One region of the Velazquezella soli genome, then DNA from elsewhere that is predicted to be linked to it. Evidence: predicted binding sites of a transcription regulator. Region 1 holds the regulator's gene; each other region holds the start of a gene.
The links. The regulator LexA, encoded in region 1, represses DNA repair genes until DNA is damaged. The targets are predictions, from matches to a motif close to TGTTCNNNNTGTGTTCNG.
Positions count from the first base shown of each region.

Region 2: the regulator LexA is predicted to act here: its motif matches at 2,677-2,694, upstream of AC0JZ8_RS19620 (ImuA family protein).
Region 3: the regulator LexA is predicted to act here: its motif matches at 2,626-2,643, upstream of AC0JZ8_RS12695 (ATP-dependent helicase).

Region 1 covers NZ_CDRNXF010000004.1:2,322,621-2,326,832, reverse strand. The annotation lists gene AC0JZ8_RS14735 (ComEC/Rec2 family competence protein) at 1-1,502, shown strand, start outside; gene lexA (transcriptional repressor LexA) at 1,483-2,202, opposite strand; gene AC0JZ8_RS14725 (VOC family protein) at 2,395-3,270, shown strand; gene kdsA (3-deoxy-8-phosphooctulonate synthase) at 3,275-4,120, shown strand.
Region 2 covers NZ_CDRNXF010000004.1:3,293,551-3,297,762, forward strand. The annotation lists gene AC0JZ8_RS19610 (error-prone DNA polymerase) at 1-415, opposite strand, end outside; gene AC0JZ8_RS19615 (Y-family DNA polymerase) at 426-1,940, opposite strand; gene AC0JZ8_RS19620 (ImuA family protein) at 1,858-2,616, opposite strand; gene AC0JZ8_RS19625 (hypothetical protein) at 3,224-3,514, opposite strand; gene AC0JZ8_RS19630 (MDR family MFS transporter) at 3,609-4,212, opposite strand, start outside.
Region 3 covers NZ_CDRNXF010000004.1:1,895,362-1,899,573, reverse strand. The annotation lists gene AC0JZ8_RS12705 (efflux RND transporter permease subunit) at 1-1,289, opposite strand, end outside; gene AC0JZ8_RS12700 (efflux RND transporter periplasmic adaptor subunit) at 1,286-2,464, opposite strand; gene AC0JZ8_RS12695 (ATP-dependent helicase) at 2,683-4,212, shown strand, end outside.

The DNA of each region.
Region 1 (4,212 bases):
CCGTCCTGTCGCTGTTTCCAGGCTTTGCGCAGGCCTATCCGATCAAGAAGTTTGCCGCGTTCGGTGCGCTTGTCATGGCGACCGCCTATTACCTGATTTCCGGGTTCGGGGTTTCCGCCGAGCGGGCCTATATCATGATGGCGGTGATGCTGGTCGCCGTGCTCGTCGATCGACCCTCCATCAGCCTTCGCAACGTCGCCCTTTCGGCAATCATTATCCTCGCCATCTCGCCGTCGGAGATTTTGGGTCCGAGTTTCCAGATGTCGTTTGCGGCAACCGCGGCACTGGTGGCAGGGTTCGCCCTCTGGACGCGATATTTCGCGAAAGGTAAGGAGGATACAAAAGGTAGCAACCGGTGGATAACGGGTGTCGCGGCGACGTTCCATTTCATTGCCGGGATCGTGGTGACGTCGCTGATCGGCAGTACTTCGACGTCGATCTATTCGATCGAGCATTTCCACCATCTGACCACCTACGGCGTCGCGGCCAATCTCGCGGCCATGCCGATCATTTCCTTCGTGGTGATGCCGGCAGGGCTTGTTGGCATGTTGCTGATGCCGTTCGGGCTGGATGCTCCCTTTCTGTTCATCATGGGCGAGGGGTTGCGGATCGTCATTCGCATTGCCGAGATCGTCGCCGCATGGGGCGGCGATATTGCCATCGGCCGGCAGAACCCGCTTTTCCTGCCGCTGGCGACGGCAGGCTTTCTGCTTCTGACGCTGCTGCGCACGCAGATGAGGCTGAAAGGCGCGCTGTTCATGGCGGTGGCTTTGGTCTTTGCGGTCCGCTCAGGCTCGGCGCCGAGGCCTGATATCGTCATATCCGAAGACGGCGCATCGGTCGGCGTGATCAAGGACGACAAGATCACCCTCAATCGAACCCGACCGCCGGGATTTATCTTCGATCAATGGCGGCGAGCGCTGGTGCTTGAGACCGGAGAACAACCGCTCGCCTTGCCGGTTCTTGCCTCTTCGGAACCAGCGGGAGGTGCCAGCCTTGCGAAAAGCGATGACAAACGCCCTAGACCACATTCGCGACCGGATTTGACGGGCCGGGAAATCGAATATGTCAGGGGCTTTCTTCAAGCATTCACGCCCGGACGATTTGCCTGTCTGCCGAAAATCCTGTGCGCGGTGCAGACTGCTCAGGACATCCGGATCGTCACTGTCGAAGACAACCGATACACCGGTCTTGCCTGCGATTTCGGTCGGATCATCGTCTCGCCCGGCGCACGCTTCGATACTTGCCGCTCCGGCGCCTTGCTTCTCAGCGGGCGGACGTTGCGCCGGACTGGCGCACTGGAAATCACCATTATTCCGAACGCGACAGCGCCAGACATCAAGATTACGGCGGCGATGCGAGACAGCGCACAGACCTCAAGCCGTCCGTGGAGCGTCCACCGGTTCTATGACTGGCAAACGCGACAATTCGACTTTGGCATCCCGGAGGCTGTTGCTGCGCATCTCCGGGATGACAGCGTTCTCAATGATAGCGGCGAATAAGGCCGACAAGCTTGCCCTGGACCTTCACCCGGTCGGGCGGGAAGATGCGGGTCTCGTAAGCGGGGTTTGCCGCTTCCAGTGCGATCGAGGCACCCTTGCGGCGAAACCGCTTCAGGGTCGCTTCTTCCTCATCGACCAGGGCAACGATGATATCGCCTGGACTTGCGGTGCTGGTATTCTTGATGATGACGGTATCGCCATCGAGGATGCCAGCATCGATCATCGAATCGCCCTTCACTTCGAGCGCGTAATGATCGCCGGAACCCAGCATCTCGATCGGAACGGCGATGTCATGGGTGTTGTTCTGGATCGCGGAGATCGGCACGCCGGCAGCGATTCGACCCATGACCGGGATGTTTGTCGAGAACGGATTGTCCGCCATGACCGGCGCCGGCTTCTGAGCGACGACCGGTTGCGTTTTGCCAAGGCTTCCCTCGATGACACTGGGAGAAAAACCCCGTCGCGGATGAAGGTTCGCCACATAGGCGTCAGGCAGCTTGATCACTTCGAGCGCGCGTGCTCTGTTCGGCAGACGGCGAATAAAGCCACGCTCCTCGAGCGCGGTGATCAGCCTATGGATGCCGGACTTCGATGCAAGGTCGAGAGCGTCCTTCATTTCGTCAAACGACGGCGGCACGCCTGATTCTTTCATCCGCTCGTGGATGAACAGAAGTAACTCCTGTTGCTTGCGTGTCAGCATGGATGGGACCCTCAGAATTGGAAACAAATGCAGAACGGACGCTATATGTTCTATCTGTGTTCCGCAAGCCCCAAATTTTTGCTCAAGAATAGTCTCATTTCAGCGTTCGATCACGTATTCAGTTCGTGCGCAGCACTTGCCGAGTTTCCCGCGATAGCCAATGTTCTGCGGAATAAGACTTTGGGGGTGTAAGTGGGTAACAAGTCAGTCGATCATTTGGTTCTGCCCGTTGCAGATCTGGCGTCAGCGCGGGGGAGGTTGACCGCTCTCGGCTTTACTGTGGCACCTGAAGGTGTTCACCCTTTCGGCACAGCCAATGCCTGCATATTCTTCGCGGATGGCTCGTATCTCGAGCCGCTGGCCATTGTGAACCGTCGGCAAGCCTCGCTTGCGGCAAAACGAGGCAACGTGTTCACCGATCGCGACATCCGCTTCCGCGGCCAGCGGAAAAGGGAAGGTCTATCGGCGGTGGTCGTCGGGACGCAGGATGCAGCGGCCGATCATATCCGTTTTGTGGACGGGCACATGTCTGCGGGCGAGATGCTTCAATTCTCCCGCCCGATGCAGTTGCCCGATGGTGGGGAGAGCGAAGTCTCATTCCGTCTGGCGTTCGCGGCAGTCCCCGAGGTCGATGACATCTTGCTGTTTTCCTGCCAGCGAATGGCCGCATTACCGGCAGATCGCGGTGGTCTTGATGAGCACGCAAACGCCGTTACAGGCCTTCGAGAGATCGTATTTTCTGCAGATGACCCGCTGGAGTTTCTGCCGCTTTTCGAAACCGTGTTCGAGACGCAACCCGAGCAAGGGAAAGACGGTCTGTGGATCGCAGCTGCCAATGCCGGCATCCGCATTCAATCCAACGACACGTTCAGCGACGAGTTCCGGTCTTCGATGAAGCCCTTGTTATCGTCGCGCCTCGCTGCGCGCGGGATCATCTTCAAGACCACCGATCTCGCCGTGACAGAGATCACCCTTGCTGCTAATGACGTCGCATTCATCCGCAGGGATGGCCGCGTGATCGTGTCGGCAGCCCCGGGGCAAGGTGTGGTTTTCGGTTTCGAGGAATAGTGAAATGACAGTCTCCGCCAATTCTGAAGTGTCCGTGGGCGAGGGGAGTTCGAAAGTCGTTTTCTCAAACACGGCAAAGCTCTCGCTGATTGCCGGTCCCTGCCAGATGGAAAGCCGTGATCATGCTTTCATGATCGCCGGCACGCTTGTCGAACTCTGCAAGAAACTCGGCATCGGCCTCGTCTACAAATCCTCCTTCGACAAGGCCAACCGCACGTCGATCTCCGGCAAGCGCGGCATCGGCTTGGACAACGCGATGGCGATCTTTGCCGATCTGAAGACGGAATTCGGCTTTCCCGTTCTGACCGACATTCACACTGAAGAGCAATGCGCTCTCGTGGCGGATACGATCGATATCCTGCAGATCCCCGCCTTCCTGTCGCGCCAGACGGACTTGCTCGTCGCGGCCGCAAAGACGGGTTGCGCGATCAACGTGAAGAAGGGCCAGTTCCTGGCACCCTGGGACATGAAGAACGTCCAGGCGAAGTTCCTCGAAAGCGGCAATCCCAATGTGATGCTGTGCGAGCGCGGTGCCTCGTTCGGCTACAACACGCTTGTCTCCGACATGCGCTCGCTGCCGATCATGGCGGCTCTCGGAAGCCCCGTTATTTTTGACGCAACCCATTCCGTGCAGCAGCCCGGCGGCCAGGGCGGTTCTTCCGGCGGCCAGCGCGAATTTGTCGAAACGCTGGCGCGGGCAGCCGTCGCCGTCGGCGTTGCTGGCGTCTTTATCGAAACCCACGAAGACCCTGACAACGCACCGTCCGACGGTCCGAACATGGTCCACCTGAAGGACATGCCGCGCCTTCTGGAAAAGCTGCTGGCCTTCGACGCCATCGCAAAAGGCTGACGGCGTCGAAAAACCGCCGAATTGACTGGATTGTAATCCGCGTGTCATCGACGATCGCACAATGTCGATGACACGCCTGTTCGCTGAGCCTG
Region 2 (4,212 bases), 970 kb from region 1:
CCACCTTGCGGAGCTGACCCGCATAGACATCGTCCGCCTCATCCGGAATGAGGATCGCGATGAGGCCCTCGCTATAGGCCTCGACATCAGCAAGGTCGAGAACGCACTTGGCCTTTCCGCCCCGGCTTTTGCCAAGCGTCAGCAGCCGGGTGAGCCTGGAATAGGCGAGCCGGTCCGTCGGGTAGACGAGCAGCGACATGCCATCCGTGAGGTCGAGATGGCAGCCGACCACCAGGCGCACCCCGGTTGTCTTTGCCGCCTCCCAGGCCCGGACAATGCCGGCAAGCGAGTTGCGGTCGACGACACCAAGGGCGTCGATGCCCAGTGCGGCGGCCGTGGCAAACAGTTCTTCCGCGGAGCTTGCACCGCGCAGGAACGAGAAATGCGTGGTCACCTGGAGTTCGGCATGGCGCATAGTTCAAACCTTACCCGAAGATGCCGTGGAGGAACCATTTGTGTGACCCCGTGCCTGCATCGACGCCGTCGCCGGCGCGGAAGACCCACAGCCGATCGCCGTGCTCGTCCTCGACCACGAAGTAATCGCGCACCGCCTGCATTTCGCGCGGCCGGAGCCACCATTCGCCGAAGATGCGCTCGGGCCCATCCGCACGAACGATGCGGCGGCGCTTGCCGCGCCAGGTGACGACGACTGGCGGCTGGTCGGGCAGGACAGCCATGGTTTCGATTTCTTCGGGATAAGCCAGCAGCCGTGACGGCCGCGGCCACCTGGCTGCCCACTCGGCACCCGTCTCGACGGCCGTCGGTCCGATCCGCCGGAGAGATCGTTCCGGAACGTCGGAGGCGACCGGCGTGATGCGGTAAAGGCGCTGGCCCCGGTTGCCGAGAATATCGACAAGCGGCGTCACATCCACCACCGCCTCTTCCACCAGCGCGTTTGCGACCTGCTTTATTTCCAGCGGCTCGGCCATGACCGCCACCAGCACCATCCGCTCGATGCCGAAACCCGGGTCGATCTTTTCGATACGGTCACAGAGAAGCTTTGTCAGGCGGGCAGGATCACGCACGGGCTTGGCAAGTCCTGCTCGAAGACACTGGCGTGTGTTGTCGACGCGATGGATGATCAGATCGGAGCGCCGGACGCCCAGCCCCCGCTCCTCCAGCTTTGCCGTCAGTTGCGCCACCAGCCGGCGGACGTATTTTGCAATCGTATCGGGCGCACCGATGGGTTCCTGGAAATTGCGCGCCACCTCGACCAGATCCGGCGTGCGCAACGGATCGATGGGTTCTGCAAGACGGCCGAAGAGCTGATCGAGACGGCGTCCGACCTCCGGACCAAATCGCAGTGTCAACGGCGCACGCGGCAGTGCCGACAGCTCTCCTACCGTGTCGATACCCAGGATGCGCAATGCCTGGATCGTATCTGCCGCAAGCCGCAGACAGTGGATTGGAAGTCCGATCACGGCCTTGGTGACATCACCGCGCGGCACCACCGTCGTTTCGTTCGTCGTCAGTCGCGCCAGTGCATGCGCCGCGCCCCAGGTATCGGCGACAGCGGCACGTGCCGTCAGGCCCTTGCCGCGGAGACCGTTGACAACGCCGGAGATCAGCAGCTCTTCACCACCCTGAAGGTGATCGGCACCTTCGGTATCCATGACGATGCCATCCGTTCCATCCACGGCAACGACGGGGCTGTATTGACGAAGCGCCCATAGCGCCAGGCGCTCGACGGCTGCGGCGTCGGCAACGGGATCGGCGTCCACCATATGAAGGTTGCCAATCATCGCCTGTGCCTTGCTGGCAGCCATGCCGACTTTGAGGCCCAGCTTGCGGGCAGCCGTATCGGCTGCCGATATCCAGCGTTTCGAGCCGCTGCGCGAGACCACGACCAGCGGCTGGTCAACCGACACGGCTTCCTCGCCATGCCGACGTATCCGATCCGTTGCTAGATAGGGGAAGTAAACAGACACGACCCTCGGCATCGCAGGCTCCTAACTCAAACTCGGCACATTGCCCCGCCTTTACCCGCATCAATTCCGCCAGCCACCTCGCCCGTCCCACGCCGGCGACAGGAAGCGGCTCGGACGGCAGGGTGCTGATCCTCCAGCGTGTTGTGGACGCCGTCGGCTGACCGTAGTCGGAGGCCTCCGTCTGCCGTCGCCAGCGCCGGACGACCAGGCCGAGCGTCCCCGTCTTCTCGGCAGCCAGTTGAAGACGCCGCGACGCGGTCATCGGCAGCCTCACCAGTTCCCCGACGACGGCCGCCAATCCCCCGAAGGACAGCCCCTCTTCCATCGAGGCAAGCACGTCCTCCTCCTTATCGGCTTCGCAATAGATGACGCGATCGGGGTGAAGCCCGGCCTGCGACAGCGCCGGCGCAAAGAGATCCGGCCGGGTCAGGCACCAAAGAACCTTTCCCTTGGCTCGCGCCGCAATACCTGCCGCAAACAGGGCGGCCGCGGCACCGTCGATTGTACCCGCCCCGCCACCTGCAATTTCATGCAATGCGCCATAGGCAAGCCCCCCGCCCGGCAATCGCTCGTCGACGTCAGGCACCCCGAAGGGCAGCACAAGCGCCTTGCGCGACACGCTGCCTTCCAGATGCGCAATCCGGTCTCTCAGTTCCTCGACAAGCCTTGAGGCAGGGGCATGCGACATCGTTCACGGCCCTCCTCAAGGTTCGCGTTGCACAGGACTTCATGTCCCAAAGAATGTTGGTGTTCTGTTTCTGTTCCGCCGCGACAGAAGAGTCAAGCGGGGTCAGAACGGGATAGCTCTCGGCATTTTAGCGCCGGTGAAGATTCATCGTTCTGAATCAGCTTTGTAGGCGGCTTGAGAGGCTCGATGGAGTGCTTGAGATTTTTTGCATGTTCTTGATCTTAGCTGGGGCGACACAAAAACCGTGAGAACTTTCCGTTCTCAAATCGCCAATCTGCATATCAAGAATGTAACAGAGTGGCTCGGCGATGTGTGGCAGAGCCAAAGGGGATGAACACTCGCGCTCATGCGGGACTATGGCCGTCTGCGGCCATCCGCCCACGAGCCGCCTCCCTTTGGCTCTTTCCCATTCCCGCAGACACCAAGGAGCACAACGCTACCATCTGTGCCATCGCCGAGGAACTCGACGTTGGATTTGCAGGCGTTCAATGTCAGACGTTTTGTATAGGAGACCAGTGAAGGCTTGCCGCATCAGGTGGCGTCTTCTCCACTGCGAGAGAATGCGGGAGGCAGGCAAGGTTGCCCGTCGCCCGCCGTGCCGCCGTCCTCAGTGGATCGCGGTGCTGACGATCCGGTAGGGGTGTTCAGCTTCATATTCGACCATGATCTGGACGGCCTGTTCGAGAACCTGTTCGGCTTCCTCGACGTGATCGCGTGCAAGCTGATCGGCGTTGATGAAGATCGCTTCGGCCATGTTGCCGGAGATCGCAGCGAACTGGCGGTTACCTTCGACCAGGGCTTCTCTGGCAGCGCCTTCAAGCGCGTGCGCCATGGTGATCAGCGCGTCTTCGCGCTCCTCGATCGTCAGGTCCCGGATTGTCTTTGTCATCTGCTGCATCGTGCCACCCACCTTAATAGTCGTTGTGACGATATCGGTCCCGATAGGGCCCCGTTCACAGCGAAATGGGCATGTTGGCGCCAGATTTCAAGGTTCAGGCCCGCACGGGCTCGTCCTTGTGGACGGCATCGCGGGGCACGAACAGGCAAGCGGGCACGATCAGGACGGCAAACAGGAGCATGGTCAGGAAGGTCGCGTGCAGGCCGTCCTGCAGCGCAAGGCGAACCGCTTCGGCATCGCCACTCACGAGACCGGTTCCGTTCAGGAGAGCACGCAGCTGGTCGGTCGTGATCGCCTGTCCGCTGGTCGTATGGACCAGGCCCCAGCTCAGCACCGCCCCGAGAATCGCCGCGCCCAGCGTGCTGCCGAGGTTGCGGGAAAAGACGTTCGACGCCGTGGCACTGCCGCGTTGCGAGGCCGCGACGCTTCCCTGGGTGAGGATCAGTGCGCCGATATTGAGAAGGCCCATGCCGAAGCCCATGACGAGCGAGCCGGCACCCGCAAGCACCGCCGAACTGGATGGCGTCAGCAGGGTCAGCAGGAAGGTTCCCACGGGGACGAACACGGCGCCCACCAGCATGATCGGCCGCAGCCCGAACCGGGTGAAGTTCCGCGAAGCGATCGTTGCGCCGCACGGCCATCCCAAGAGAAGCATGGTCAGTGCAAAGCCTGCCACCAGCGGCGACTGGTTGAGCACG
Region 3 (4,212 bases), 430 kb from region 1:
CGTCGCACGATGTTTTCGAGAACGACGATCGCGTCATCCACCACAAGGCCGGTCGCGAGCACGATCGCCAGCAGCGTCAGGATGTTGATCGAAAACCCGACGGCATAGATTGCGACCAGCGTACCGATCAGCGCCACCGGCATGGTCAGCGCCGGGATCAGCGTCGCCTTCCAGTCGCGCAGGAAGAGATAGATGACCGCAATGACGATTGTGCCCGACAGCGCCAGCGCGATCTCGACCTCGTGCAGCGCGCCTTCGATGAAGACCGCATCGTCACTGGTGATGGCAATGCGCGTGCCCTCGGGCAACGTCTTCTGGAGATCGGCGACGGCGGCCCGCACACCTTCCGAAATGCTGAGCGTGTTCGATTGCGCCTGGCGCAGCACGCCGAGACCGACGCCCGGAACGCCGTTCGATCGCAGCGCAGTCGTGCCGTCGTCCGGCCCAAGCATCACTGTCGCGACATCGCGCAGCCGGACATTGTTGCCCAGCATGACGTTTTCGAAGTCTTCGGGCTTGGTCAGGCTCGCCGTCGCGCGCACGACAATGTCCTGCGTCGAGGATTCCAGCGAACCGGCGGGCACGTCGAGCGCAGCCGTCGATAGCGCCTCGGAGAGATCTGCAATCGTCAGCCCACGACTGGCAAGCGCCGTCTGGTTCACGTCGACGCGGAAGACCTTTTCCTGATCGCCGTAGAGTTCCACGTCAGCGACGCCGTCAACCGACGCAAGCCGGTCGGACACCTCGTTATCGACGAGAAGCGTCAGGTCTTCCATGGAGAGCGTGTTCGAGGTGACCGCAAGCCGCATGATCGGCTGACTGTCGGAATCGGCCTTGATGATGCGCGGCTCGTCCACGTCGTCAGGCAACTGGCCGGTGACACGACCAAGCGCATCGCGCACGTCGTTGGCGGCCACCGCAAGATCGGCGGTGTCGTTGAATTCCAGCGTGACACGGCTCTGACCGAACTGCGATTCCGACGAAACGGCCTTGAGGCCGGCGACCCGGGCAACCGCGCCCTCGATGATATCGGTCACCTCCTGGTCCATCGTCTGGGCAGAAGCGCCGTCATAGGTGGTGCGGATGGTGATGACCGGCTGGTCCACATCCGGCAACTCGCGCACCTCGACGCCGGCAAGAGCGGCAAGGCCTGCGACGACAAGAAGCGTGTTGAGAACCGCGGCAAGGACCGGCCGCCGCACAAAAAGCGCGGTAAAGCTGTTCTGCTTTCCGGAAGACTGGCCGGACGACCCGTTGTTATTGGCGTTACCGCTGTGGCTGCTGCTCATCGGCTGGCGACCTCCGGCGGCTTTTCACCGGCGATGCGGACGGCACCATTTTCCCGGACCCGTTGCAACCCTTCGGTTGCCACGACATCGCCATCCTTCAGATTGGCCGAGACGAGGATCGCATCGGGATTGCGCTGGATGACCCTCACCCGCTCCTTGACCGATTTGTGATCGACGATATGCCAGACGAACGAGCCTTTCGCATCCCACTGGACTGCAAGCGGATCGACGCTTGGAAAGGTCTCGCCCGGAAACCGCATCGTCACGCCGAAAGACATGCCGGCGCGGAGTTCGTCATCAACATTGGGAATTCTGGCACGAATGCGGATCGTACGGCTTGCAGGATCGACCCTGTTGTCGACGGCCTCGACCGAACCCTCGAAGGTGCGGCCTGGACGCGAGACGGAGGCGGCCTCGACCGGCATGCCAGGCTTGACCTGAACCGCGAAACGCTCCGGCGCCCAGAAATCCACCAGCAGCTCGGTACGGTTGTCGATCGTCACGATATTGCTCGCGGTCGTGACGTTGTCACCGATATTGACCGCGACGATGCCGACGATCCCGTCGATCGGCGCAACGACCGAGCGACGCTTCAGCGCCAGTTCGGCGTTGGTGACCGTCAGCTGCGCCGTTTCGGACGCAATCTGCGCGTCGAGCACGTCGAGGCGGGAGAAGCTCTTGAGGTTCCGGTAAGTATCGGATTTCTCACGCGCACTGCGCAACACCACCTGCGCCTGATCGCGCAGGATGATCTGCTCGTCGTCATCGAGCTGCGCAAGAATCTGGCCCTTTTTGACCATGTCGCCGGATTTGATGAGGATCTCGTTTACGGTGCCCGTCGCCTGCGGCATCACGATAACCGACTGGATCGCCTCGCCGTCACCGATCGCCGACAGTCTGTCGTTGACCACACCGGTTCCGACGGGTCTGGTTGCAACCAACACCACCTGGCTCTCACCGCCGCCCCGCTGCCCGCCGCGCGATGACGAAGCCGGTGCGCCCGCAACCGTTGCGGCCGCCGGCTCGGCGACATCAGGATTGATGGAAATCACCACTCCTGCGGGAACGCCCATCGAAATCAGTGACCGCCCGGCATCTGCCGACAGGTAGACCCAGAGACAGAGCCCTCCGAGCAGTACCGCAACCGACATCAGAAGCTGGTTCCAGATCCGCATTCATTCCTCGCAAGTCTATCGATAAGTGGTGCAAGTATCCCCGTTTCGCGCCCAACTGGCAAGGTCGAGGAACCTACCTTACTGTTTTGTAACATCACGCGATTTCACGGATGTGTCAGAGCTTCAACGACACGGATCCGGACGATTCCTAGGGGAAACATAGGAATGAAAAGAGAACATCGGCTGGTCTTTCGAGCCCGAATCACTACATTGGCCCGATGAGTAACAGTTACGACGACATCCCCTTCTTCGATGAGGAGCTGGAGCCCGCCCCCCGCAAGGCGCGAGGCGAAGACCAATCGGATCAGCGCCCGGTGCCGGCATCGGCTGGCAACCATGGTTCGGCTCCCGTTCCTGCTGGTGGTTCCGGTGGTGCCTCTGGTGGTTTGGGGATCGCGGCACGGGCCATGGCGGCGCGCGGCGGCAACCGGCCGTCGCCTGACTATATGACCGGCCTCAACCCGGAGCAGCGCGAAGCGGTCGAGACTTTGGATGGTCCCGTATTGGTGCTTGCCGGCGCTGGAACCGGCAAGACGCGGGTGCTCACCACCCGCATCGCCCATCTGTTGGAAACCGGCCGCGCCTATCCGAGCCAGATCCTGGCCGTGACCTTCACCAACAAGGCGGCGCGCGAGATGAAGGAGCGCATCGGCGTTCTCGTCGGCGGCGCCGTCGAAGGCATGCCGTGGCTCGGCACGTTTCACTCGATCGGCGTCAAACTGCTGCGGCGCCATTCGGAGCTGGTCGGCCTCCGATCCGATTTCACCATCTTAGACACCGACGACGTCGTGCGCCTGATCAAGCAGCTCATCCAGGCGGAAGGTCTGGACGACAAGCGCTGGCCGGCCAAGCAGTTCGCCGGCATGATCGATGGCTGGAAGAACAAGGGCCTGTTGCCGCCCGACATTCCGGAAGGCGACGCCCGAGCTTTTGCCAACGGCAAGGGCCGCGAACTCTATGCCGCCTATCAGGCCCGCCTGCGCACGCTCAACGCCTGCGATTTCGGCGACCTTTTACTGCACCCGATCGCCCTGTTCCGCAAGGCACCGGATCTGCTCAAGGAGTATCACCAGCGGTTCCGCTATATCCTCGTCGACGAGTATCAGGACACCAATACGGCCCAGTATATGTGGCTGCGTCTGCTCGCTCAGCGTCCGAAGGACGTGCCGCAAAACGTCTGCTGCGTCGGCGACGACGACCAGTCGATCTATGGTTGGCGCGGTGCCGAAGTGGAAAACATCCTTCGCTTCGACAAGGATTTCCCGGGCGCCAAGGTCATCAAGCTTGAGCGCAACTACCGCTCGACAGAGCACATCCTCGGCGCTGCCGGCCATCTGATCGCCCATAACGAAGGACGCCTCGGCAAGACGCTGTTCACCGACCGGGTCGATCCCGAAGATGAAAAGGTCATCGTCCACGCCGCCTGGGATAGCGAAGAGGAAGCCCGTGCCGTCGGTGAGGAGATCGAGCGGCTGCAGCGCGGCGATGGTCGCAGCGATGCCAAGAAACACGCGCTGAACGACATGGCGATCCTGGTGCGCGCCTCGTTTCAGATGCGCGAGTTCGAAGACCGGTTCGTGACGCTCGGCCTCAACTACCGCGTCATCGGCGGCCCGCGCTTTTACGAGCGGCTCGAGATCCGCGATGCGATGGCCTATTTCCGCATGGTCTGCCAGCCGGCCGACGACCTTGCCTTTGAGCGCATCGTCAACACACCAAAGCGCGGCCTCGGCGACACGACGATCCGC